Regions from separate parts of the Pseudomonas sp. SWRI18 genome, predicted to be linked through region 2. Evidence: riboswitches for the same ligand, from Rfam matches in the RefSeq annotation. Region 2 holds a riboswitch; each other region holds the start of a gene.

What was found. Region 2 has a riboswitch for cobalamin ahead of cobW (cobalamin biosynthesis protein CobW). Riboswitches for the same ligand answer to the same signal wherever they lie in the genome.
Region 1: it holds a riboswitch for cobalamin, as region 2 does, so the genes downstream of both, cobO (cob(I)yrinic acid a,c-diamide adenosyltransferase) here and cobW (cobalamin biosynthesis protein CobW) in region 2, are expected to answer to the same signal.
Region 3: it holds a riboswitch for cobalamin, as region 2 does, so the genes downstream of both, H0Z09_RS18145 (ABC transporter substrate-binding protein) here and cobW (cobalamin biosynthesis protein CobW) in region 2, are expected to answer to the same signal.

The regions. Positions count from the first base shown of each region.
Region 1 is NZ_JACCQQ010000036.1:25,706-33,073, reverse strand. Features, by position in the region: gene H0Z09_RS26010 (sorbosone dehydrogenase family protein) at 285-1,598, opposite strand; cobalamin riboswitch at 1,698-1,946, shown strand; gene cobO (cob(I)yrinic acid a,c-diamide adenosyltransferase) at 2,026-2,637, shown strand; gene H0Z09_RS26000 (cobyrinate a,c-diamide synthase) at 2,634-4,037, shown strand; gene bluB (5,6-dimethylbenzimidazole synthase) at 4,034-4,684, shown strand; gene cbiB (adenosylcobinamide-phosphate synthase CbiB) at 4,681-5,589, shown strand; gene cobD (threonine-phosphate decarboxylase CobD) at 5,582-6,571, shown strand; gene H0Z09_RS25980 (cobyric acid synthase) at 6,568-7,368, shown strand, end outside.
Region 2 is NZ_JACCQQ010000013.1:126,262-133,629, forward strand. Features, by position in the region: gene cobN (cobaltochelatase subunit CobN) at 1-1,541, opposite strand, end outside; gene cobW (cobalamin biosynthesis protein CobW) at 1,545-2,606, opposite strand; cobalamin riboswitch at 2,698-2,899, opposite strand; cobalamin riboswitch at 2,942-3,156, shown strand; gene H0Z09_RS16105 (CbtB-domain containing protein) at 3,252-3,440, shown strand; gene H0Z09_RS16110 (CbtA family protein) at 3,452-4,156, shown strand; gene H0Z09_RS16115 (cobalamin biosynthesis protein) at 4,153-4,545, shown strand; gene cobM (precorrin-4 C(11)-methyltransferase) at 4,614-5,360, shown strand; gene nfuA (Fe-S biogenesis protein NfuA) at 5,567-6,151, opposite strand; gene metH (methionine synthase) at 6,392-7,368, shown strand, end outside.
Region 3 is NZ_JACCQQ010000016.1:101,350-108,717, forward strand. Features, by position in the region: gene H0Z09_RS18120 (LysR family transcriptional regulator) at 1-32, opposite strand, end outside; gene H0Z09_RS18125 (aldehyde dehydrogenase family protein) at 136-1,527, shown strand; gene H0Z09_RS18130 (protealysin inhibitor emfourin) at 1,617-1,922, opposite strand; gene H0Z09_RS18135 (M4 family metallopeptidase) at 1,937-3,001, opposite strand; gene H0Z09_RS18140 (DNA/RNA non-specific endonuclease) at 3,130-4,074, shown strand; cobalamin riboswitch at 4,111-4,305, shown strand; gene H0Z09_RS18145 (ABC transporter substrate-binding protein) at 4,422-5,432, shown strand; gene H0Z09_RS18150 (iron ABC transporter permease) at 5,429-6,433, shown strand; gene H0Z09_RS18155 (ABC transporter ATP-binding protein) at 6,430-7,194, shown strand; gene H0Z09_RS18160 (hypothetical protein) at 7,361-7,368, opposite strand, start outside.

The DNA of each region.
Region 1 (7,368 bases), on a different contig from region 2:
GGCAGGACGCCGGGTTAGCCGTCCTGGGCCAAGGATGGCCCATGACGGCGGCCCACGGATTCAAGCCGGAGTGAGGGCACACCGAGCCCAAGCGAGGTGCCGAGTGGTGGGGCAAGAGCCTTTTGGTTACTTTTGGGCTCTTTCCAAAAGTGACCCGCCGTAAGGGCGGAACCAATAGCCGCCGTTACCCAAATAACGGATATGTACACGGGTCAACCCCAACAGCCTGGTCGGCCCAAAGGCCGCCACGGCAACAAACTGTTTTGTGATCTGCCCAAGATAGCCTACTTGGCCGCCGACACCCGCCACACCGTATTCCCCACATCATCCGCCACCAGCAAGCCCCCCTGCTGATCAATCACCACACCCACCGGCCGGCCCATGGCCTTTTCATCCTTATCGAGAAACCCGGTCAGCACATCCACCGGCTGCCCCTTCGGTTTTCCACCTTCAAACGGCACGAAGATCACCTTATAACCACTGTGCGGCTTGCGATTCCACGAGCCATGCTGCCCGATAAACGCGCCCTGGGTGAACGGCGCCGGGAGTTTGCTGCCTTCGGCAAAGGTCAGGCCCAACGAAGCGGTGTGCGGGCCGACCGCGTAGTCCGGCGCAATCGCCTTGGCTACCAGGTCCAGGTTCTGCGGCGTGACGCGCACATCCACATGCTGGCCGTAATAACTGAACGGCCAGCCATAGAAGCCGCCATCCTTGACCGAGGTGATGTAGTCAGGCACCAGGTCGCTGCCGATCTCGTCACGCTCGTTCACCGCCGTCCACAGTTTGCCGCTCTTTGGTTCCCACGCCATGCCGTTCGGGTTGCGCAGGCCGGAGGCGAAGAGGCGGTGCTGGCCGCTGGCGCGATCCACTTCCCAGATCGCCGCCCGGCCCTGTTCCGCGTCAAGCCCGTTTTCGCCGACATTGCTGTTGGAGCCCACGCTCACGTACAGCTTGCTACCGTCCTTGCTGGCCACCACGTTTTTGGTCCAGTGGTGGTTCAGCGGGCCGCCCGGCAGGTCGACGACTGTCGTGCCGGCGTCCTTGATCGCGGTTTCACCCGGTTGATAGGCGAAGCGCAGCAGCTTGTCCGAGTCGGCCACGTACAGGTCGTTGCCGACCAGCGTCATGCCAAAGGGGGAATTGAGATTTTCCAGGAACACGCTACGTGTCTCCGCGACGCCGTCGTGGTCGGCGTCACGCAGCAGCGTGATACGGTTCGGGCTTGGCACGCCGGCGCCGGCACGGCCCATGACTTTCTCCATGACCCAGCCCCGGATCCCTTTGGCGTCGTCCGGTTTGGGCGGCGCGTTGGTTTCCGCCACCAGCACATCGCCGTTGGGCAGCACATACAGCCAGCGCGGATGGTCCAGGCCTTCGGCGAACGCCGCCACCTGGGTGCCGGCGGCGGCTGTCGGCTTCACGCCCTCGGGCCAGCCGATGGCCGGGGCGATATTGACGGTGGGGATCAGGGTTTTGTTCGGTTCGGGCAACTGGGGCGACGGCCCGGTACCGTCGGAGACCTGAAGGGTGGAGCTTTCACCGCAGGCCGCGAGGCTGCCGGCGACCATGATGAGTAGGGCGAGTCTTGTTTTGTGCATGGTGTACTCCTTGATACCTGTAAGGGTAGAGGAGGGCGACGGTGCGATGGTTCAAGTGCACCACCAGCTTTAATTGACGCTCCACCCCCAACCCACTAACCTTCGCGGCTTGTTCCAGGTGCTCTGTGGCGTGCGCGTCGACAGAGTGAAACAGGGAAGCCGGTGAGCGAGCGCACTTGTACACAGTGCTGCCGCGATCCCGGCGCTGCCCCCGCAACGGTAAATGAGTCAAGACGCTGCCTTTATTGCCACTGTATCCGTGTGATATGGGAAGGCGCAGCGTTGGCCTGCTGTGCATGCAGCGGCCACTCATGAGCCCGGAGACCGGCCTGAAACATCCAACAGCATCACGGTGGGCGATGCTTGGCTGTCTGTTTTTTGTTTTTTCCTGCCCGCCGTTTTTGTCCAGCCCCAACGGAGAGCTGCCATGACCGATTCCCCCGACCGCGACGAACGCCACCTGGCGCGCATGCTGCGTAAAAAAGCCGTGATCGACGAACGCATCGCCAATTCCCCCAACGAGTGCGGCTTGCTCCTGGTGCTGACCGGCAACGGCAAAGGCAAGAGCAGCTCCGCGTTCGGCATGCTCGCCCGGGCCATGGGCCACGGTATGCAGTGCGGCGTGGTGCAGTTCATCAAGGGACGCCACAGCACGGGCGAAGAATTGTTCTTCCGCCGTTTCCCCGAGCAGGTGCGTTTCCACGTCATGGGTGAAGGCTTCACCTGGGAAACCCAGGACCGCCAGCGCGACATCGCCGCCGCCGAAGCGGCCTGGGCGGTGTCCCGCGCGATGCTGCAAGACCCGAGCATTGGCATGGTGGTGCTGGACGAACTCAACATCGCCCTCAAGCACGGCTACCTCGACCTGGACCAAGTGCTCGGCGACCTGCAAGCCCGGCCGCCGATGCAGCACGTGGTGGTCACCGGCCGTGGCGCCAAGCCTGAGTTGATCGAGATGGGCGACACCGTCACCGAAATGGGCATGCTCAAGCACGCGTTCCAGGCCGGCATCAAGGCACAGAAGGGCGTCGAACTTTGAATCAGCCCCGTCATTGCCCGGCCGTATTGATCGCCGCACCGGCGTCCGGCCAGGGCAAAACCACCGTCACCGCCGCGCTCGCCCGTTTGCACCGCAACCTGGGGCGCAAGGTACGCGTGTTCAAATGCGGCCCGGACTTCCTCGACCCGATGATCCACGAACGCGCCAGCGGTGCGCCGGTGTATCAATTGGACATGTGGATGGTGGGCGAGCAGGAAAGCCGTCGTTTGCTGTGGGAAGCCGCCGGTGAGGCGGACCTGATCCTGATCGAAGGCGTGATGGGCCTGTTTGACGGCACACCTTCCAGTGCCGACCTGGCGCGCCACTTCGGCGTGCCGGTATTGGGCGTGATAGACGGCACGGCCATGGCCCAGACCTTCGGCGCGTTGGCGCTGGGCCTGGCGCGCTATCAGCCGGATCTGCCGTTCGCCGGCGTGCTGGCCAACCGCGTCGGCACCCTGCGCCATGCGCAATTGCTGGAAGGCAGCCTCACCGAGGGCCTGCGTTGGTACGGCGCGCTGTCCCGCGAAACCGGTATTGAATTGCCTAGCCGTCACCTGGGCCTGGTGCAAGCCAGCGAACTGAATGACCTCGATGTACGCCTGGACGCCGCCGCCCAGGCGTTGGGCAGCAGTTGCGAAGTGGCCTTGCCGCCGCCGGTAACCTTCGCTGCGCCACAGGTGGTCAATGCTGAGCCGCTGCTCAATGGCGTGCGTATCGCCGTGGCCCGTGACGAAGCCTTCGCCTTCACCTACGGCGCCAGTCTTGACCTGCTGCGGGCAATGGGCGCCGAGTTGAGTTTCTTTTCTCCGATCCATGACCACGCCTTGCCCGACGCCGACAGCCTCTATCTACCCGGCGGTTACCCGGAGCTGCATCACCAGGCCCTGTCGGCAAACACGCCGATGCTCGACGCGATCCGCGCTCACCACGCGGCCGGTAAACCCTTGCTCGCCGAATGCGGCGGCATGCTCTATCTGCTCGACTCGCTCACCGATGTCGACGGCACCCGCGCCGAACTGCTCGGTCTGTTGCAGGGCGATGCGGTGATGCAGAAGAAGCTGGCGGCGTTGGCGTTGCAAAGTGTGGAGCTGCCGGAAGGCACGTTGCGTGGCCATACCTATCACCATTCCCTGACCAGCACTGAATGCCAGCCGATTGCCCGTGGCCTGAGCCCCAATGGCGGGCGCGGGGCCGAGGCTGTTTACCGACAAGGGCGGATGACGGCTTCCTACGTGCACTTTTACTTTCCATCCAATCCATCGGCGGTGGCTGCATTATTTGCGCCGGATCTTGAGACCGCTATCGCAGGCAAGCCAGCTCCCACATCGGCAGCGTTCGCAGATCAAAATGTGGGGGCGGCGGTGCGACGATTCGACTTGCTCGCGAAGAGGCCATGACTGACAACGCCTTCCCCCAGGCCGACCGCGACGCCGTCTACCGCGCCATCGCCGAACGCCGCGACATGCGCCACTTCAGCGGCGGCACGGTGGCTCCCGAATTGCTGCACCGCCTGCTCCAGGCCGCGCACCAGGCACCCAGCGTGGGCCTGATGCAGCCCTGGCGTTTTATCCGTATCAGCGACCGCCAACTGCGCGGGCAAATCCAGCAACTGGTGGAAGAAGAACGCATCCGCACCGCCGAAGCCCTGGGCGAGCGTTCCGATGCGTTCATGAAACTCAAGGTCGAGGGCATCCACGACTGCGCCGAAGTGCTGGTGGCCGCGTTGATGGACGATCGCGAGCGGCACATTTTCGGCCGTCGTACCTTGCCGGAAATGGACATGGCCTCGCTGTCCTGTGCAATTCAGAATCTGTGGCTGGCGGCCCGCGTCGAAGGGCTGGGCATGGGCTGGGTCTCGCTGTTCGAGCCACAAGCGCTCGCCGACCTGCTGGGTTTGCCGCCTGGCGCAAAACCCCTGGCCGTGCTGTGCCTGGGCCCGGTGACCGAGTTCTACCCGGCGCCGATGTTGCAGCTCGAAGGCTGGACCGAACCCCGGCCGCTGAGTGACATGTTGTATGAGAATGTGTGGGGAGTGAGTCAATGAGTGTGGCCTTGCTGTGTGTGGCTGCAGTGGCGCTGGATGCGCTGCTGGGCGAGCCCAGGCGCTGGCATCCGCTGGTGGCGTTCGGCAATTTCGCCGGGCGCATCGAGCAACGTTTCAACAGCGGTGGCCGCGGTTGGCGCAGCCATGGCGTGACCGCGTGGTTTATTGCCGTGGTGCCGCTGACCTTGCTGGCCACGGCGTTGTCGTGGGCGCCCTATATCGGCTGGGTCCTGGAGATCCTGACGTTGTACCTCGCCCTTGGCATGCGCAGCCTGGGCGAGCATGTACTCCCGGTGGCCCAGGCCCTGCGCAGCGATGACCTGGAAGAGGCGCGCACGCGCGTGAGCTATCTGGTCAGCCGCCAGACCAATGAGTTGGACCCTACCGAAGTCGCCCGCGCGGCCACCGAATCGGTGCTGGAAAACGGCAGCGATGCGGTGTTCGCCGCGCTGTTCTGGTTTGTGGTCGCCGGCGTGCCGGGCGTGGTGCTGTACCGCCTGAGCAACACCCTCGACGCCATGTGGGGCTATCGCAACGAACGCTTTGAGCGCTTCGGTTGGGCGGCCGCAAAAATCGACGATGTGCTGAACTATATTCCCGCACGCCTGGTGGCATTGACCTACGCCGTGCTGGGCAAGACGCGCCTGGCGCTGCGTTGCTGGCGCACCCAGGGGCCGACCTGGGACAGCCCCAATGCGGGGCCGGTGATGGCCGCCGGTGCGGGAGCCTTGAGCGTTGAGCTGGGTGGTCCGGCGATCTATCACGGCGAAGTGCACCAGCGCCCGCAGTTGGGCGAAGGTCCGGCGGCGGATGCCGATTCGATTGAGCGGGGCTGGCAACTGGTGCAGCGCGGCGTATGGTTGTGGCTGCTGATCCTGTGCGTGGGGGCGCAATACTATGCTTGAACACGGTGGCCGGCTGCGCAAGGCAGCGATTCAGTACGGGATAGCCGAGGCCGACTGGCTGGACCTGTCCAGCGGCCTCGCGCCCTGGCCCTGGCCGATCCCCGAGATCCCCCTGCGGGCCTGGGCGCGCCTGCCGGAAACCGACGACGGCCTGGAGCAGACCGCAAGCGCCTATTACGGCGCCGCGCATTTATTGCCGGTGCCTGGTTCCCAGGCGGCCATCCAGTTGCTGCCACGCCTGCGCCGCTCCGGCAAGGTCGGCGTCCTCTCGCCGTGCTATGCCGAACACGCCGAGGCCTGGCGCCGAGCCGGTTACGTGGTGCGCGAAGTGCAAGAGCAGGAAGTTGATTTCTTTCTCGATGTGCTCGACGTGCTGGTGGTGGTCAACCCCAACAATCCCACCGGCTTGAGCCTGGCTCCCCAGCGTTTGCTGGACTGGCACTCGCGGCTGGCCCAGCGCGGCGGCTGGTTGGTGGTGGACGAAGCGTTCATGGACGTGACCCCCGAACTGAGCCTTGCGGGCCAGGCGCATCAGGTCGGCCTGATTGTGTTGCGCTCGTTCGGTAAATTCTTCGGCCTGGCCGGCGTGCGGCTGGGCTTTGTATTGGCCGAGCGCAAGCTGCTCAAGTTGCTGGCCGAACAGGTCGGCCCTTGGGCGGTCAGCGGGCCCACGCGGGTGCTGGGCCAGGTGTGCCTGCGCGACAGCGCCGGGCATGCACGGCAGCGCGCACGGTGCATCGAGGCCGCCCAGCGCTTGTTCGACATGCTTGAGGGCCATGGCTTTTACCCCCAGGGCGGTTGCGCCCTGTTCCAGTGGCTGATCACGCCTCACGCCGAGCGCATGCACGAGTTCATGGCCCAGCGCGGCATCCTGCTGCGCCTGTTCGTGCATGACAGCAGCCTGCGTTTCGGCCTGCCCGGCACCGAGGCCGACTGGCTGCGCCTGGACCAGGCCCTGGTCGCCTACAAGGACGCGACATGAGTACGCTGATGGTGCAAGGCACCACCTCTGACGCCGGCAAGAGTACGTTGGTGACGGCGCTGTGCCGCTGGCTGGTGCGCCAGGGCGTGGCGGTCGTGCCGTTCAAACCGCAAAACATGGCGCTTAACAGTGCGGTGACCGCCGAAGGTGGCGAAATCGGCCGCGCCCAGGCGGTGCAGGCCCAGGCCGCCAACCTGGCGCCGCACACCGACATGAACCCGGTGCTGCTCAAACCCAACAGCGACACCGGCTCCCAGGTGATCATCCACGGTCGCGCCGTGACCAGCATGAACGCGGTGGCCTATCACGACTACAAAGCCATCGCGATGCAGGCGGTGCTGGCCTCCCATGCACGCTTGAACCAGGCCTACACCGTGGTGATGGTGGAAGGCGCCGGGTCGCCCGCGGAAATCAATCTGCGCGCCAATGACATCGCCAACATGGGCTTTGCCGAAGCGGTGGACTGCCCGGTACTGCTGATCGCCGATATCAATCGCGGCGGGGTGTTCGCCCACCTGGTCGGCACCCTGGAGCTGCTCTCGCCAACGGAGCAGGCGCGGGTCAAAGGGTTCATCATCAACCGTTTTCGTGGTGACATCGCCCTGCTGCAGCCGGGCCTGGATTGGCTGCAAGCGCGCACGGGAAAACCCGTGGTGGGCGTGTTGCCCTACGTGATGGACCTGCATCTGGAAGCCGAAGACGGCATCGACAAACGTCAGGTCGACAAGGCTGCCCAAGTGCTCAAGGTGGTGGTGCCGGTGTTGCCGCGCATCAGCAACCACACGGATTTCGACCCG
Region 2 (7,368 bases):
ACCTGATAACCCCGCGCCGGCTGGATGCCGACAAAGGTCAGGCCCAGGCGCAGACCGGCGATCATCAGGCGGCCGTCGCGGAACATCGGGTCGTTATGCGGCGCGCCCCAGCGTTCCAGCACCGCCTGGCGGTTGGCCTCGGGCAGGCGCTTGAACATCGTTTCGTAGGCGTCCAGGTCCAGGCTTTGATGGCAAGGGCGCAGGTCGAGACTGTCGAGGTCGTTGGTCACGCCGCCGAGCAGCGCGTGGATCAGCTCAGTGCCGCTGTCGGGCAACACGTGCGGCAGCGGATAGCCTTCGGCTTGCAGGGCGCGCAGGATATTCAGCGCCGCCGCCGGCGTATCCAGGCCGACACCATTGCCGATACGGCCGTCGCGGGTCGGGTAGTTGGCGAGGATCAGCGCGACGCGTTTGTCTGCGTTCGCCACCCGCGCCAGTTCGACCCAGCGGCGCGCCAGCTCGGCGACGAAATCCATGCGCTCGGGCGCGGCGCGGTAGCACACCACGTCCGACTGGCTGCGCTCGCTGCGCCAGGCCAGGTCCTTGAAGCTGATCGGCCGGCTGATAATGCGCCCGTCCAGTTCCGGCAAGGCGATGTGCATCGCCAGGTCGCGCGGCCCGAGGCCTTGCTCGCTGGCCTCCCAACCGGGCTGGTTGTCCTGGGCGCAGATCGCCTGGATCACCGGAATATTGCGGCGAAACGGGCGCAAGTGCGGCGCCTCCGGGCTGGATTGGGCAAACCCGGTGGTGTTCAGGATCACCGCAGCGCCGACTTCATCCAACCAGTCTTCGACCGTCGCCAGGCAGCCGGGCTCTTTAAGGCTGGCCACCGCCATCGGCAACGGGTTCAGCCCCGCTGCCTGCAAGCGCTGGCAGAACACCTCGATAAATCCGGTGTTGGCCGCCTGCAAATGTGAGCGATAGAACAGCACCGCCGCCACCGGCCAGTCGGCGTTCCAGTCCGCCTGCCAGTCGCTCAGGCGGGCATTGGCGTGGCGCGGATGATAAATCGCGGTGCGCGGCAGGGTTTGCGGCTCGGCCCAGGCGTAGTCGCGGCCCAGATAACCGGCGGCCAGGCATCGATAGAAATCCAAGGCATTGGCCAGCCCGCCCTGACGCAGGAAGTGCCAGAGGCGGTCGCGTTCCTGCGGCCCTACGGTGCTGAGGCTGCTGAGCTCCGGGTCCGGACGATCATCTCCCGGCACCAGGATCAGCTGTACGCCGCGCTCGGCCAATTCCACCAGGCGCTCAATGCCGTAGCGCCAATAGCCGATGCCACCGTGCAGCGAAATCAGGATGACCTTGGCATGGCGCAGCACTTCATCGACGTACAGGTCGACCGACGCGTGATTCTGCACCTGCATCGGGTTGGCCAGGCGAAAGGTCGGGTAATCGCCCGGCAGTTGCTGCGCCGCTTCGGCAAGCAGCGCCAGGCTGGAGTCGCCGCTGCACAGGATCACCAGTTCAGCGGGGGTCTGGCCAAGGTCGGCGATGTTGTCGTCCGAGACGAAACCACCGGGCTGGGTCCTGAGCAGGTGCATGGGTCAGGCGCTGAGGGCGGCGCGCAGTTGCGCTTCGAGGCCGGCGGCGTCCAGGTCCTGGCCGATCAGCACCAGCCGCGTGACGCGTGCTTCATCGGTGCCCCAGGCGCGGTCGAAGTGTTTGTCGAACCGCGTGCCCACGCCCTGGATCAGCAGGCGCATCGGTTTGTTGGGGATCGCTGCGAAACCCTTGACGCGCAGGATGCCGTGCTGCACCACCAATTGGCTCAAGGCGTCGAGCAGCAAGGCTTCGTCGGCTTGCGGCAGGTCGATGGAAATAGAGTCAAAAGCGTCGTGATCGTGATCATCTTCACCGTCATGGTGTTGATCGTGATGGCTGTGGCGTCCGTCGATATGCTCCTCGGAACCTGCGCCCAGCCCGATCAGCACATCCAGCGGCACGCGACCGCTGCTGGCCTCGATGACTTTCACCGCCGGCGGCAGTTCTTCGGCGACTTCCAGGCGCACGCGGGCCAGGTCTTCGGCGCTGATCAGGTCGGCCTTGTTGAGGATCACCAGGTCGGCGCTGGCCAGTTGGTCGGCGAACAGCTCGTGCAGCGGCGATTCGTGGTCCAGGTTCGGGTCGAGTTTGCGCTGGGCATCGACCTGGTCCGGGAACGCGGCGAACGTACCGGCGGCCACGGCCGGGCTGTCGACCACGGTGATCACCGCGTCAACGGTGCAGGCGCTGCGGATTTCCGGCCACTGGAAGGCTTGCACCAAGGGTTTTGGCAGGGCCAGGCCCGAGGTTTCGATGAGAATGTGGTCGAGGTCACCACGACGCGCCACCAATTCGCGCATCACCGGGAAGAACTCTTCCTGCACGGTGCAGCACAGGCAGCCGTTGGCCAGCTCATAGACACGGCCGTTGGCTTCTTCCTCGGTGCAACCGATGGAGCACTGCTTGAGGATTTCACCGTCGATGCCCAGCTCGCCAAATTCGTTGACGATCACTGCAATGCGCCGGCCCTGGGCGTTGTCGAGCATATGGCGCAGCAACGTGGTTTTGCCCGAACCGAGGAAGCCGGTAACGATGGTGACGGGAAGTTTGGCCAGTGTTTTCATCGGATGCCCTTTGGGGCGGGCATACGGGACGATAGGCCCTGCGACGGCGCGCAGCAGCGGATTTCGTCACCGGATCACCCCGCCCGGTTGAATTGAAAATCGGTTGCGAGGCAGGTCTCCTGGCTTGGGGCTTGCGGGTCTTGCGACCGGCACCGGCTGCGCCTTCCCGCCCGTTGAGGCAGTGGCGTGGCAGTCGGATAAACCCTTCACAGTTGCGGGGGCAGCCGCGGCTTGAACCGCGTTCCCTTCTTAGCTTCGGCCTGGGCCGAAGAACCTCGAGGGTGCAAGGCTACAGGGGCTCGCCGAATTTGACTACCATCGCCCGCCCATGCTCTTCTACCCACCTTGTTTCGGGTGCCCTTCACAGGGTGAAACGGGAAACCGGTGCGTCATGGTTCTTTAATCAAAGGCCTGACCAGTCCGGTGCTGCCCCCGCAACGGTAAGCGAGCGAAGCGTCATATCCACTGTGCCCCAGGCATGGGAAGGCGACGTTTTCAGGCAATAAGCCCCTCGCAAGCCCGGAGACCGGCCCGAAAAATCAGATAACAAACCCGCGGTGGGCGGGCGCTGTTCAGAACCCTGCGTGCCTGGCTCGCGGGGTTTTCATGCGCTCGTTCGCTCATGACACCTGAAAGGGACGCGCCATGTCGATCATCAGCAGCACCTCGCACTCCGCCAGCAGCACCACGACCCTGAGCCAACGCCTGACCGCCGCCATCGGTGCGTCGATTCTCGGCGCCTGCCTGGTATATTTCGCCGGTTTTTCGCACATCGAGGCGGTGCACAATGCTGCCCACGATACCCGCCACAGCGCCGCGTTCCCGTGCCACTGAGGCCTGCCGACATGATCAAGCGTATTGCACAAACCGCAGGCTTCACTGGCTTGCTGGCCGCCCTGCTGCTGACCCTGCTGCAAAGTTTCTGGGTAGCCCCGTTGATTCTGCAGGCGGAAACCTTTGAACAGGCCCCGGCTGTCACTGAAGTTGCCCACGAGCATGCTGCCGGCGTTGCGGCGCACACCCACGACGCAGGCGCCTGGGAACCGGAAGATGGCTGGCAGCGTGTGCTGTCTACCACGGGCGGCAATCTGGTCGTCGCCGTCGGCTTTGCCTTGATGCTCGCAGGCCTCTACACCTTGCGTGCTCCAACCCGTACCGCCCATGGCGTGCTGTGGGGCCTGGCCGGCTATGCCACCTTCGTGCTGGCGCCGACAATGGGTCTGCCGCCCGAGTTGCCGGGCACCGCCGCTGCTGATCTGGCGCAGCGGCAGATCTGGTGGATCGGCACCGCCGCGTCTACCGCTGTTGGAATCGCCCTGGTCGTGTTTGGCCGCAACTGGCTGCTCAAGGTGCTGGGCACGGCGATCCTGGTCGTTCCCCATGTGATCGGCGCTCCGCAGCCGCTGGTGCATTCGATGCTGGCGCCAGAGGCGCTGGAAACGCAGTTCAAGATAGCTTCGCAGCTGACCAACGTCGCATTCTGGCTGGCCCTGGGCCTGATCAGCGCCTGGTTGTTCCGGCGCAACCGCGACGGTCAATACTCGGCATGACCCTGGTGGTCGGCCTGGGTTGCCAGAGGGGTTGCGACGTTCACGCCCTGCTGGCCCTGTTTGACGGCGCCCTCGCCGAGGGCGGTATTGAGCGTCAACAGGTAACCGCGCTGGCCAGTATCGACCGAAGGCAAGACGAGCCAGGATTAATCGCATTGGCGCGCTTATTGAAACTGCCTTTACGCTGCTTCAGCGCAGAACAATTGGCGTTTTATAAAGACCGCCTGAGCCACAAATCCGACGTCGCCTTTGCCCATACCGGCTGTTACGGCGTCGCCGAAAGCGCCGCCCTGGCCCTGGCCGAAGACCTCTCCAACGCCCCTGCCTATCTGCGGATCACCCGCAAAAAAGCCGCCCAGGCCACCTTTGCATTGGCGTGGACCGGTTGAAACCCGATAATCGCCCTCTGCAATCATGAGCAATCTTCATGCTCATGCGTTTTTGAACAGGATTTTCCATGACCGTCTACTTCATTGGTGCAGGCCCCGGCGACCCGGAATTGATCACCGTCAAAGGCCAGCGACTGATCCGCAGTTGCCCGGTGATCATCTACGCCGGCTCGCTGGTGCCGGCGGCGGTGCTGGAAGACCATCAGGCGGAACAGGTGGTCAACAGTGCCGAATTGCACCTCGAGCAGATCATCGACCTGATCAAGACTGCACACGCGCAAGGCCATGACGTGGCGCGCGTGCACTCCGGCGATCCGAGCCTGTATGGGGCGATCGGCGAGCAGATCCGCCATCTGCGCGAGCTGGGCATCCCGTTCCAGATCATTCCCGGCGTCACGGCGGTAGCGGCGTGCGCGGCGTTACTGGAAACCGAGTTGACCCTGCCGGACATCGCCCAGAGCGTGATCCTGACCCGCTATGCCGACAAGACCCGCATGCCGGCCGGTGAAGATTTCGACAGCCTGGCGCGGCATGGCACCACCATGGCAATTCACCTGGGAGTCAACCATCTGGAGAAGATCGTCGCCGAACTGCTGCCGCACTATGGCGCCGATTGCCCGATTGCCGTGGTGCACCGGGCGACCTGGCCGGATCAGGATTGGGCGCTGGGGACGTTGAGTGATATCGGCGAAAAGGTCGCGGCCAAAGGCTTTCGGCGCACGGCGCTGATCATTGTGGGGCGGGTGCTCGCCAACGATAGCTTCAGCGAGTCGTCGCTGTATCGAGCTGGCCATGCGCACCTCTATCGCCCCTGAATATGCGATCAAAACTGTGGGAGCGGGCTTGCTCGCGAATGCGACGTGTCAGTCAAATCATTGGTGACTGACCCAACGCTTTCGCGAGCAAGCCCGCTCCCACAGTTGATGTAATTTGCCTGATAGATATCGCAAAACATTGAATTTTAAGTATAAAAAACGGCGCTCACGGGGCGCCGTTTTTTTGTCCGCAGTGAACACCTTACTCAGTAGTAGGCATTTTCTTTCTGCGTGTGGTCGGTCACGTCACGCACGCCCTTGAGCTCTGGGATACGCTCAAGCAGCGTGCGCTCGATGCCTTCGCGCAGGGTCACGTCCGCCTGGCCGCAGCCCTGGCAGCCGCCGCCGAACTTGAGCACGGCGATGCCGTCCTCCACCACGTCGATCAGGCTGACCTGGCCGCCATGGCTGGCCAAGCCAGGGTTGATCTCGGTTTGCAGGTAGTAGTTGATGCGGTCGTTCACCGGGCTGTCGGCGTTGACGCTCGGCACCTTGGCGTTCGGCGCCTTGATGGTCAACTGGCCGCCCATGCGATCGGTGGCGTAGTCAACCACGGCGTCATCCAGGAAGGCTTCGCTGAAGGCGTCGATATACGCGGTGAAGCTTTTCAGCCCCAGGGCGGTGTCTTCAGGCTTCTCTTCGCCGGGCTTGCAGTAGGCAATGCAAGTCTCGGCGTACTGGGTGCCGGGTTGGGTGATAAAGACGCGAATGCCGATACCCGGGGTGTTCTGCTTGGACAGCAGGTCAGCCAGGTAATCATGGGCGGCGTCGGTAATGGTAATGGCGGTCATGGAAACTCCTCACAGGCTTGCCCGCAGTTTACGCCAAAATATTACGCAGGTACAAAGTCCTAGTATTTTTGTCGGAAAAGCCCTGCACGCCTGACAGACGTTCTCGTTTGAGAGGACAGTATCAGGCCGATGCATGCGTCGAATAACATGAACGAAATTCATGAAAAACCTGCCCTGCTCAAAATCGGCACAGGTTTGTTATGATTCGTGCCCTCCGTAATGCCTGACCAGAGTAGTCCCATGTCCGATCGTAGCGTTCGTCTGCAAGCCCTTCACCAAGCCCTCAAGGAACGTATCCTGATCCTCGACGGCGGCATGGGCACGATGATCCAGAGCTACAAGCTCGAGGAGCAGGACTACCGTGGCAAACGCTTCGCCGACTGGCCGAGCGACGTCAAGGGCAACAACGATCTGCTGGTAATCACCCGTCCGGACGTGATCGGCGGGATCGAGAAGGCTTACCTGGATGCCGGCGCCGACATCCTCGAGACCAACACCTTCAACGCCACCCGCATCTCCATGGCCGATTACGGCATGGAAGACCTGGCCTACGAACTCAACGTGGAAGGCGCACGTCTGGCGCGCAAAATAGCCGACGCCAAGACGGCCGAAAACCCGGCCAAGCCGCGCTTCGTCGCTGGCGTGCTCGGCCCGACCAGCCGCACCTGCTCGCTGTCGCCGGACGTGAACAACCCCGGCTACCGCAACGTGACCTTCGATGAGCTGGTGGAAAACTACACCGAGGCCACCCAGGGCCTGATCGAGGGCGGCGCCGACCTGATCCTGATCGAAACCATTTTCGACACCCTCAACGCCAAAGCCGCGATCTTCGCCGTGCAGGGCGTGTTCGAAGCGCTGGCTATCGAACTGCCAATCATGATCTCCGGCACCATCACCGATGCGTCCGGTCGTACCCTGTCCGGCCAGACCACCGAAGCGTTCTGGAACTCCGTGGCCCACGCCAAGCCGATTTCCGTGGGCCTGAACTGCGCCCTGGGCGCCAGCGAACTGCGCCCGTACCTGGAGGAGCTGTCGAACAAGGCCAACACCCATGTGTCGGCGCACCCCAACGCCGGCCTGCCCAACGAATTCGGCGAGTACGATGAATTGCCGTCGGAAACCGCCAAGGTTATCGAAGAATTCGCCCAGAGCGGCTTCCTCAATATCGTCGGCGGCTGCTGCGGCACCACGCCGGGCCATATCAAGGCCATCGCCAA
Region 3 (7,368 bases), on a different contig from region 2:
GCCTTGAAGATTTCCAGCTGCACCAGGTCCAAGTCATTCTCCAATCGTGAATGTATCGCTTAATATTATTCAGTTTCCAGAAAAGATACAGCCCCGTAGGCTGGGTCCATCTCATTCATTCAGCCGGACGGTGCCATGAACGCTATTTCCCACCAGACCCACGCCTTGTCGATCAACCCCGCCAATGGCGAAACGGTTGCCAGCTACGCCTACGAAAACGCGTCTCAACTGGACGCCGCCCTTGAGCGTTCCACCCAAGCCTTCCGCACCTGGCGCCGCCAGCCGGTCAGCCAGCGCGCCGAGTTGCTGCTGAGCCTGGCCAGCGCCTTGCGTGAGCAGGCAGAAGAAATGGCCCAGACCATCACCCTGGAAATGGGCAAGCCCATCGCCCAGGCCCGTGCCGAAATCGAAAAATGCGCGCAACTGAGCGAATGGTACGCAGCCCACGGCCCGGCCATGCTCGCCTCGGAACCAACCCTGGTGGACAACGGCAGCGCCCGCATCGAATACCGCCCGTTGGGCCCGATCCTCGCCGTGATGCCGTGGAACTTCCCGGTGTGGCAAGTGCTGCGCGGCGCCGTGCCGACCCTGCTGGCCGGTAACACCTACGTGCTCAAGCATGCGCCGAACGTGATGGGTAGCGCCTACCTGATCCAGCAGGCATTCCACAAAGCCGGCTTCGCCGAAGGCCTGTTCGAAGTGATCAACGTGGCCAACGACGGCGTGTCCAAGGCCATTGCCGACCCGCGCATCGCCGCCGTCACCCTGACCGGCAGCGTCCGTGCCGGCATTGCCATTGGTTCCCAGGCCGGCGCCGCGCTGAAAAAATGTGTGCTGGAACTGGGCGGCTCCGATCCGTTCATCGTGCTCAACGACGCCGACCTCGACGCCGCCGTGCAAGCCGCGCTGATCGGCCGTTTCCAGAACAGTGGTCAGGTCTGCGCAGCCGCCAAGCGCCTGATCATCGAAGCGGGTGTGGTGGAAGCCTTTACCGCCAAATTCCTTGAAGCCAGCCGTGCCCTGGTGATGGGCGACCCGACTTCAGCCTCCACCTACATCGGCCCGATGGCGCGCTTCGACCTGCGCGACGAACTGCACGGCCAGGTCCAGGCCACGCTGGAAGAAGGCGCGACGCTGCTGCTGGGTGGCAACAAAGTGCCCGGCGCCGGCAACTACTACGAGCCTACGGTGCTGGCCAACGTCACCGACCAGATGACCTCGTTCAAACAGGAACTATTCGGTCCCGTGGCGTCGATTATCACCGCGCGCAACGCCGACCACGCCGTAGCCCTGGCGAACGACAGCGAGTTCGGCCTCACCGCAAGCATCTTCACCACAGACCCGGCCAAGGCACGCGACATTGCCGATCAGCTGGAAACCGGCGGGATCTTCGTCAATGCCTTCAGCGTTTCCGACCCTCGTGTGGCGTTTGGTGGCGTGAAAAAGAGCGGTTTCGGGCGCGAGCTGTCGCACTTCGGCGTACGCGAATTCTGCAATGCGCAGACCGTGTGGCTGGATCGTAAGTAAGCCAAAAAAGAACTGAAAACACCGGAGATCAATTGTGGGGGCCTCTGTGGCGAGCGGGCTTGCCACAATAAGCCCGCTCACCAACAGACTCAGCAGCGCACATGCCGCCGCACACACTGCACCAGCCCGTCCAGCGCCTGGGACTTCACCGGCGCCAGCACGCAAACGGTATGCGCCTGCTCGCCTTCCGTCACGGTCAGGGTGTAATGCACCTGGCCGGGGTTACCCGGAGCCGGCGCTTCACTTTGCGGCAACTGAAAGAAGTCCGACGCCTCTATCAGCTGCCGCAACTCCTGCTGGTCGGGTTCCGGTAGTGCATCGAGCGTCAGGGTACGTGGCTTGGCCAAGCCTGGGAAAAACCCAGGCCCGCCGTTTTCCTTGAGCGAAATTTGCATGGTTGTTCCTCACGTCAGACCGTAATGCCGACCGCTTGCCAACCGTCCTTGACCGCCTGCTGCTCTTCCTTGCCCACGCCGTAGAGTCGACCGGCAATATCATAGGTGATGCGTGCAAAGCGCAGGAACCCGGAGTTCGGGCGCAGCCGCGCATCGCGCAACGCGTCGTACCAGATACGCCCGGCGCGCTCCCAGGCGAACCCGCCGAGCTTCGTCGCCACCTGGTAAAACGCATGGTTGGGAATGCCCGAATTGATGTGCACCCCGCCATTGTCCTCGTAAGTCTGGACAAAATCATCCATGTGCCCAGGCTGAGGGTCCTTGCCCAGCAGCTTGTCGTCAAACGCGGTGCCGGGGGCTTTCATCGAACGCAACGCGGTGCCTTTGATCTTTTTGGTGAACAGACCCTTGCCGATCAACCAGTCGGCGTCCTGCGCCGATTGCTGCAACGCATATTGCTTGATCAGTGAACCGAACACGTCCGACAGCGACTCGTTCAGCGCCCCGGACTGATTGAAATACATCAGCTTGGCCTCGTCCTCGGTGACGCCATGGGCCAATTCATGACCAATCACGTCGAGGGCGATGGTGAAGCGGTTGAACAGTTGCTCATCGCCATCGCCGAACACCATCTGGCTGGAGTTCCAGAACGCGTTGTTATAGTTCTGGCCAAAATGAACCGTGGCGTCCAACGCCATACCGGCATCGTCGATGGAGTTGCGGTCGAAGACCTGTTCGAAAAAATCAAAGGTGGCGCCCAGGCCATCATAGGCCTCGTCCACCGCTGCGTCACCGCTGGCGGGCTGCCCTTCGCCACGCACCAGCGTGCCCGGCAGGCTGTCGGTGCCCTCGGCGCTGTAGATCGAGCGACGCTTGCCGGCGCCCATCGCAAGGGCCATGTGCGCGGGCCCTTTGGCCGGCACCGCGACCATGCGCAGTGAGCGGAACGTGCTGTCCTTGGCGCGGGTGCGTAATGCAACGTCGCGTTGGGTTTTATCGCCGTTGCGCGCGATCTGGTCGAGCATGTACGGCGGGATCAGGCAGAAAATCGGATGACGGTGAGGCTGGCGAACACACATGGGCTGACTCCCTTTGGCATGTGACAACGTCCAAGTAATCGATTCAGGATAGCTTCCCGGGTTCAATGCGCCTCATCAATTGTCATTAAGCTATGTTGCAGTCGTGTTTATTCAAGGAGGACTTACCGATGCCAGCACGTAAAGCCAAGATTGATCTTTCGCACCGCCCAAGGCTCGCCGACCTGCACCCGCTGCTCGCGCCCAGCCCTGCCCTGCTGGAGGCCAGGGCGGCGACGCCCCGCGTCACCGCCGCCAAGGACCTCAAGGACCGGCGCGGCTATGCCGAGGATTTCCTCGGCGGCTTCGCGGTGCCCTGGCCCACGGTCGAGCAACGCCTTGCGAGCGATGTACAGACGCAGAAAAACGGCGGCGAACGCCTGGACTACACGCACTTCTCGGTAACGATGTCACGTTCGCGGCGGCTGGCGCTGTATGTAGGCGCCAACATCGATGGCGCGCAGCATGTGGACGTGGCCCGCAGCAACGACACCTGGGCCTACGACGGTCGCCTGCCGATCGACGCACAGGTGGGCGAGGACCTGTACGCTGGCAACGGTCTGGATCGCGGCCACCTGGTACGCCGGCAAGACCCCAATTGGGGCGACGAGGCGAAGACCGCCAACTTCGACACCTTCCACTTCACCAACTGCTCGCCGCAGATGAGCGGGTTCAACCAGAAGACCTGGCTGGAACTCGAGGACTACATCCTCGATAACACCCAACGCTGGAAAGCCCGCGCAACGGTGTTTACCGGCCCGGTGTTCAGCGACGACGACCGGGTGTACCGGGGCGTCAAGATCCCCAAGGCGTTCTGGAAAGTCGTCGCTTACCTCAGCGATGATGGCAAACCCTCCGCCAGCGCCTACATGATTGACCAGAGCCGCGAACTGGGCCAGCTCGACCTGATGTTCGGCCAGCTCAGGACCTACCAGCGCAGCGTGATCCAGATCGAACGCCTGACCGGCATCCGTTTCGCCAACCTGGCCGACTACGACGGCTTCAGCAACGAAGAGCGCGCCACCGGCACGCGCATCGAAGCGCTGATCCAGGGCCCGGACGACATTCGTCTCTGACGGGACGCGCCTTGGGCTATTTCGCCAGGCGCTAATCAACTACCATACCGCGCCGGTTCCCAAACGGGACTAATAGGGAATCCGAAGCGCGGTACACCCGCGCCAATCGGAACTGCCCCCGCAACTGTAGGTGCCGAGCCTGCTCCTTGATGCCACTGGACCCGTCCGGGAAGGCTGGAGCGTGGCGACGACGCATCAGTCAGGAGACCTGCCGGCGCAAGCTCTATCACTAACCGGCGGGGTGTCCGGGAAGGACATTCTTGCCTGCCTGTACCACAGCGCTCGAGCGTCTATTTCCAATACCGTACCTCCCCAGTTCCACGTACGGTTCACCCGGAGATCGCTCCATGCTGCCACGCGTTACCGCCCTGCTCGCCGGCATCGGCTTCTGTGCCCTGGCCCACGCCGCGCCCACCCACTACCCGCTGAGCGTGGAAAACTGCGGCAGCCACCTCAGCTTCCAGCAAGCGCCCGCCCGCAGCGTGACCATCGGCCAGGCAGCTACCGAGATGCTGTATGCCTTGGGCGTGGGCGACAAAGTGGTCGGCACGTCGCTGTGGTTCAACAGCGTATTGCCGCAGTTCAAGACGCAGAACGACACCATCGAGCGCCTGGCCAACAACGAGCCGAGCTTCGAAGCGGTGATCGCCAAGCGCCCGCAACTGGTAGCCGCCGAGCTGGAATGGGTGGTCGGCGCGCACGGTGTAGTGGGTACGCGCGAGCAATTCCATGAACTGAAGATCCCGACCTATCTGTTGCCTTCCGACTGCGAAGGCAAGGACAACCTGGTGGGCGCCGACGGCACGCGACTGCAGCCGTTTCGCATCGAGACCATTTACAAAAGCATCAGCCAACTGGCGCAGATCTTCGACGTACAGGATCGCGGCCAGCAGTTAAATGACGAACTCAAGGCGCGTCTGGCCAAGTCCATCGCCACCGTGCAAAACAAAGGCCTCAAGCACGCCAGCGCACTGGTGTGGTTCTCCAGTTCCGAAATGGCCAGCGACCCGTACGTGGCCGGCCATAAAGGCGTTCCCGAATTCATGCTGCAGACGCTGGGCTTGCACAACGTGGTGCAGTCCGATGAAGAGTGGCCCGCCGTCGGCTGGGAAACCATTGCCAAGGCCAACCCGACCTTCCTGGTGATCGCACGCATGGACCGCCGCCGCTACCCCGCTGACGATCATGAAAAGAAACTCGCTTTTTTGCGCAGCGATCCGGTGACGCGCAACATGGACGCGGTTAAAAACAACCGCATCATCATTCTCGACGCCATGGCGTTGCAGGCCAGCATTCGCACGTTCGACGGCCTTGAACAATTGGCGGCCGCCATCGACGGCTACGACCTGCGCAAATGATCCGCGCCCTACTCGCCCTGGCCTTGCTGCTGATCGCTGTGCTCGCCGGCGTGGCCATCGGCGAAACCGCCATCTCGCCGCAAGTGGTGCTGCAGGTACTCGCCAACAAACTATGGGCTGCCGGTTATGTGCTGGACCCCATCGATGAAGGCGTGGTGTGGAACTATCGGCTGACGCGCACGCTGGTCGCCGCCGCCTGCGGTGCCGGGCTGGCGACGTGCGGGGTGATCCTGCAGTCGTTGTTGCGCAACCCGCTGGCCGATCCGTACCTGCTGGGCATCAGCGCCGGCGCCTCGACCGGCGCGGTGCTGGTGGCATTGATGGGCGTCGGTGGCGGGCTGGTGTCGCTGTCGGCCGGTGCGTTTGCCGGGGCAATGGCGGCATTCGCCCTGGTGATCCTGCTCGCGCGCGCCAGCGGTTCCTCCAGCGGCACCGGCCAGATCATCCTCGCCGGCATTGCCGGTTCGCAGCTGTTCAATGCGCTCACCGCGTTCCTGATCACCAAGTCCGCCAGTTCCGAACAGGCGCGCGGCATCCTGTTCTGGCTGCTGGGCAACCTCAGCGGCGTGCGCTGGCCCTCGGTGTGGCTGGCGGTGCCGGTGGCGGTCGCAGGGTTGGCGGTGTGCCTGTGGCACCGTCGGGCGTTGGACGCGTTTACCTTCGGCAGCGACTCGGCGGCGTCCCTCGGTATTCCCGTGCGGCGCGTGCAGTTCGTGCTGGTGGGTTGCGCGGCCCTGGTGACGGCGGTGATGGTGTCGATTGTCGGCTCCATCGGTTTTGTCGGGCTGGTCATTCCCCACGCCGTGCGCCTGTTGCTCGGCACCGGGCATTCGCGCCTGCTGCCGGCCAGTGCGTTGGGTGGCGCGCTGTTTTTGATCGCGGCGGATGTGCTGTCGCGCACGCTGATCAAGGGCCAAGTGATTCCGGTCGGTGTGGTCACGGCACTGGTCGGCGCACCGGTGTTCGCGCTGATCCTGATCGGCCGGAGGAACGCGCGATGACGGTACTCAGTTGCAGCGGGCTGGGCTTCAAGGTGCGTGAAGCCCAACTACTGCGTGATATTCACCTGGACGTGCACTTGGGTGAAACCCTGGGCATCGTCGGGCCGAACGGCTCCGGCAAATCCACCCTGCTCAAACTGCTCGCCGGCTTGCGTACGCCGGCCTGCGGTGAGGTGCGGCTGGGCGGTGCGCGATTGGGCGAGCTGTCCCGTCGCGCCATCGCGCAGACACTGGCGGTGGTGGAGCAACAGGCCGACACCGACGATGCGATCCGTGTCTTTGATGCCGTGGCACTGGGGCGCACGCCGTGGCTGTCGGCGCTGAGCCCGTGGTCCAGCGAGGACGACGCCATCGTCAACCAGGCCCTGCATGACGTCGACGCCACCCACCTGAGCCAGCGCGCCTGGCGCAGCCTCTCCGGCGGCGAACGCCAGCGCGTGCACATCGCCCGCGCGCTGGCGCAACGCCCGCAGATCCTGCTGCTGGATGAGCCGACCAATCATCTGGATATCCAACATCAACTGGGGATATTGAAGGGGATACAGGGGTTGCCGGTGACCACCTTGGTTGCGCTGCATGATCTGAACCAGGCGCTGACCTGTGACCGGCTGGCAGTCTTGGATCACGGCCGGCTGGTGGCGCTGGGTCAGCCGCTGGAGGTGCTGACGCCGCAACGGCTGCAGCAGACGTTTGGCGTGCAGGCTCACTACCTCACAGACCCGTTCGATGGGGCGCAGATACTGCGGTTGCGCCCTAACTAGCGCACGCTTACGAAAACACCAAAAATCCAATGTGGGAGCGGGCTTGCTCGCGAAAGCGGTCGATCAGTTGATTAATTATTGACTGATACACCGCATTCGCGAGCAAGCCCGCTCCGACATTTGATCGCTGTTGCCTTGATATCTGCAGCAGGTGCTGGGCCTTTCGTTATAGCA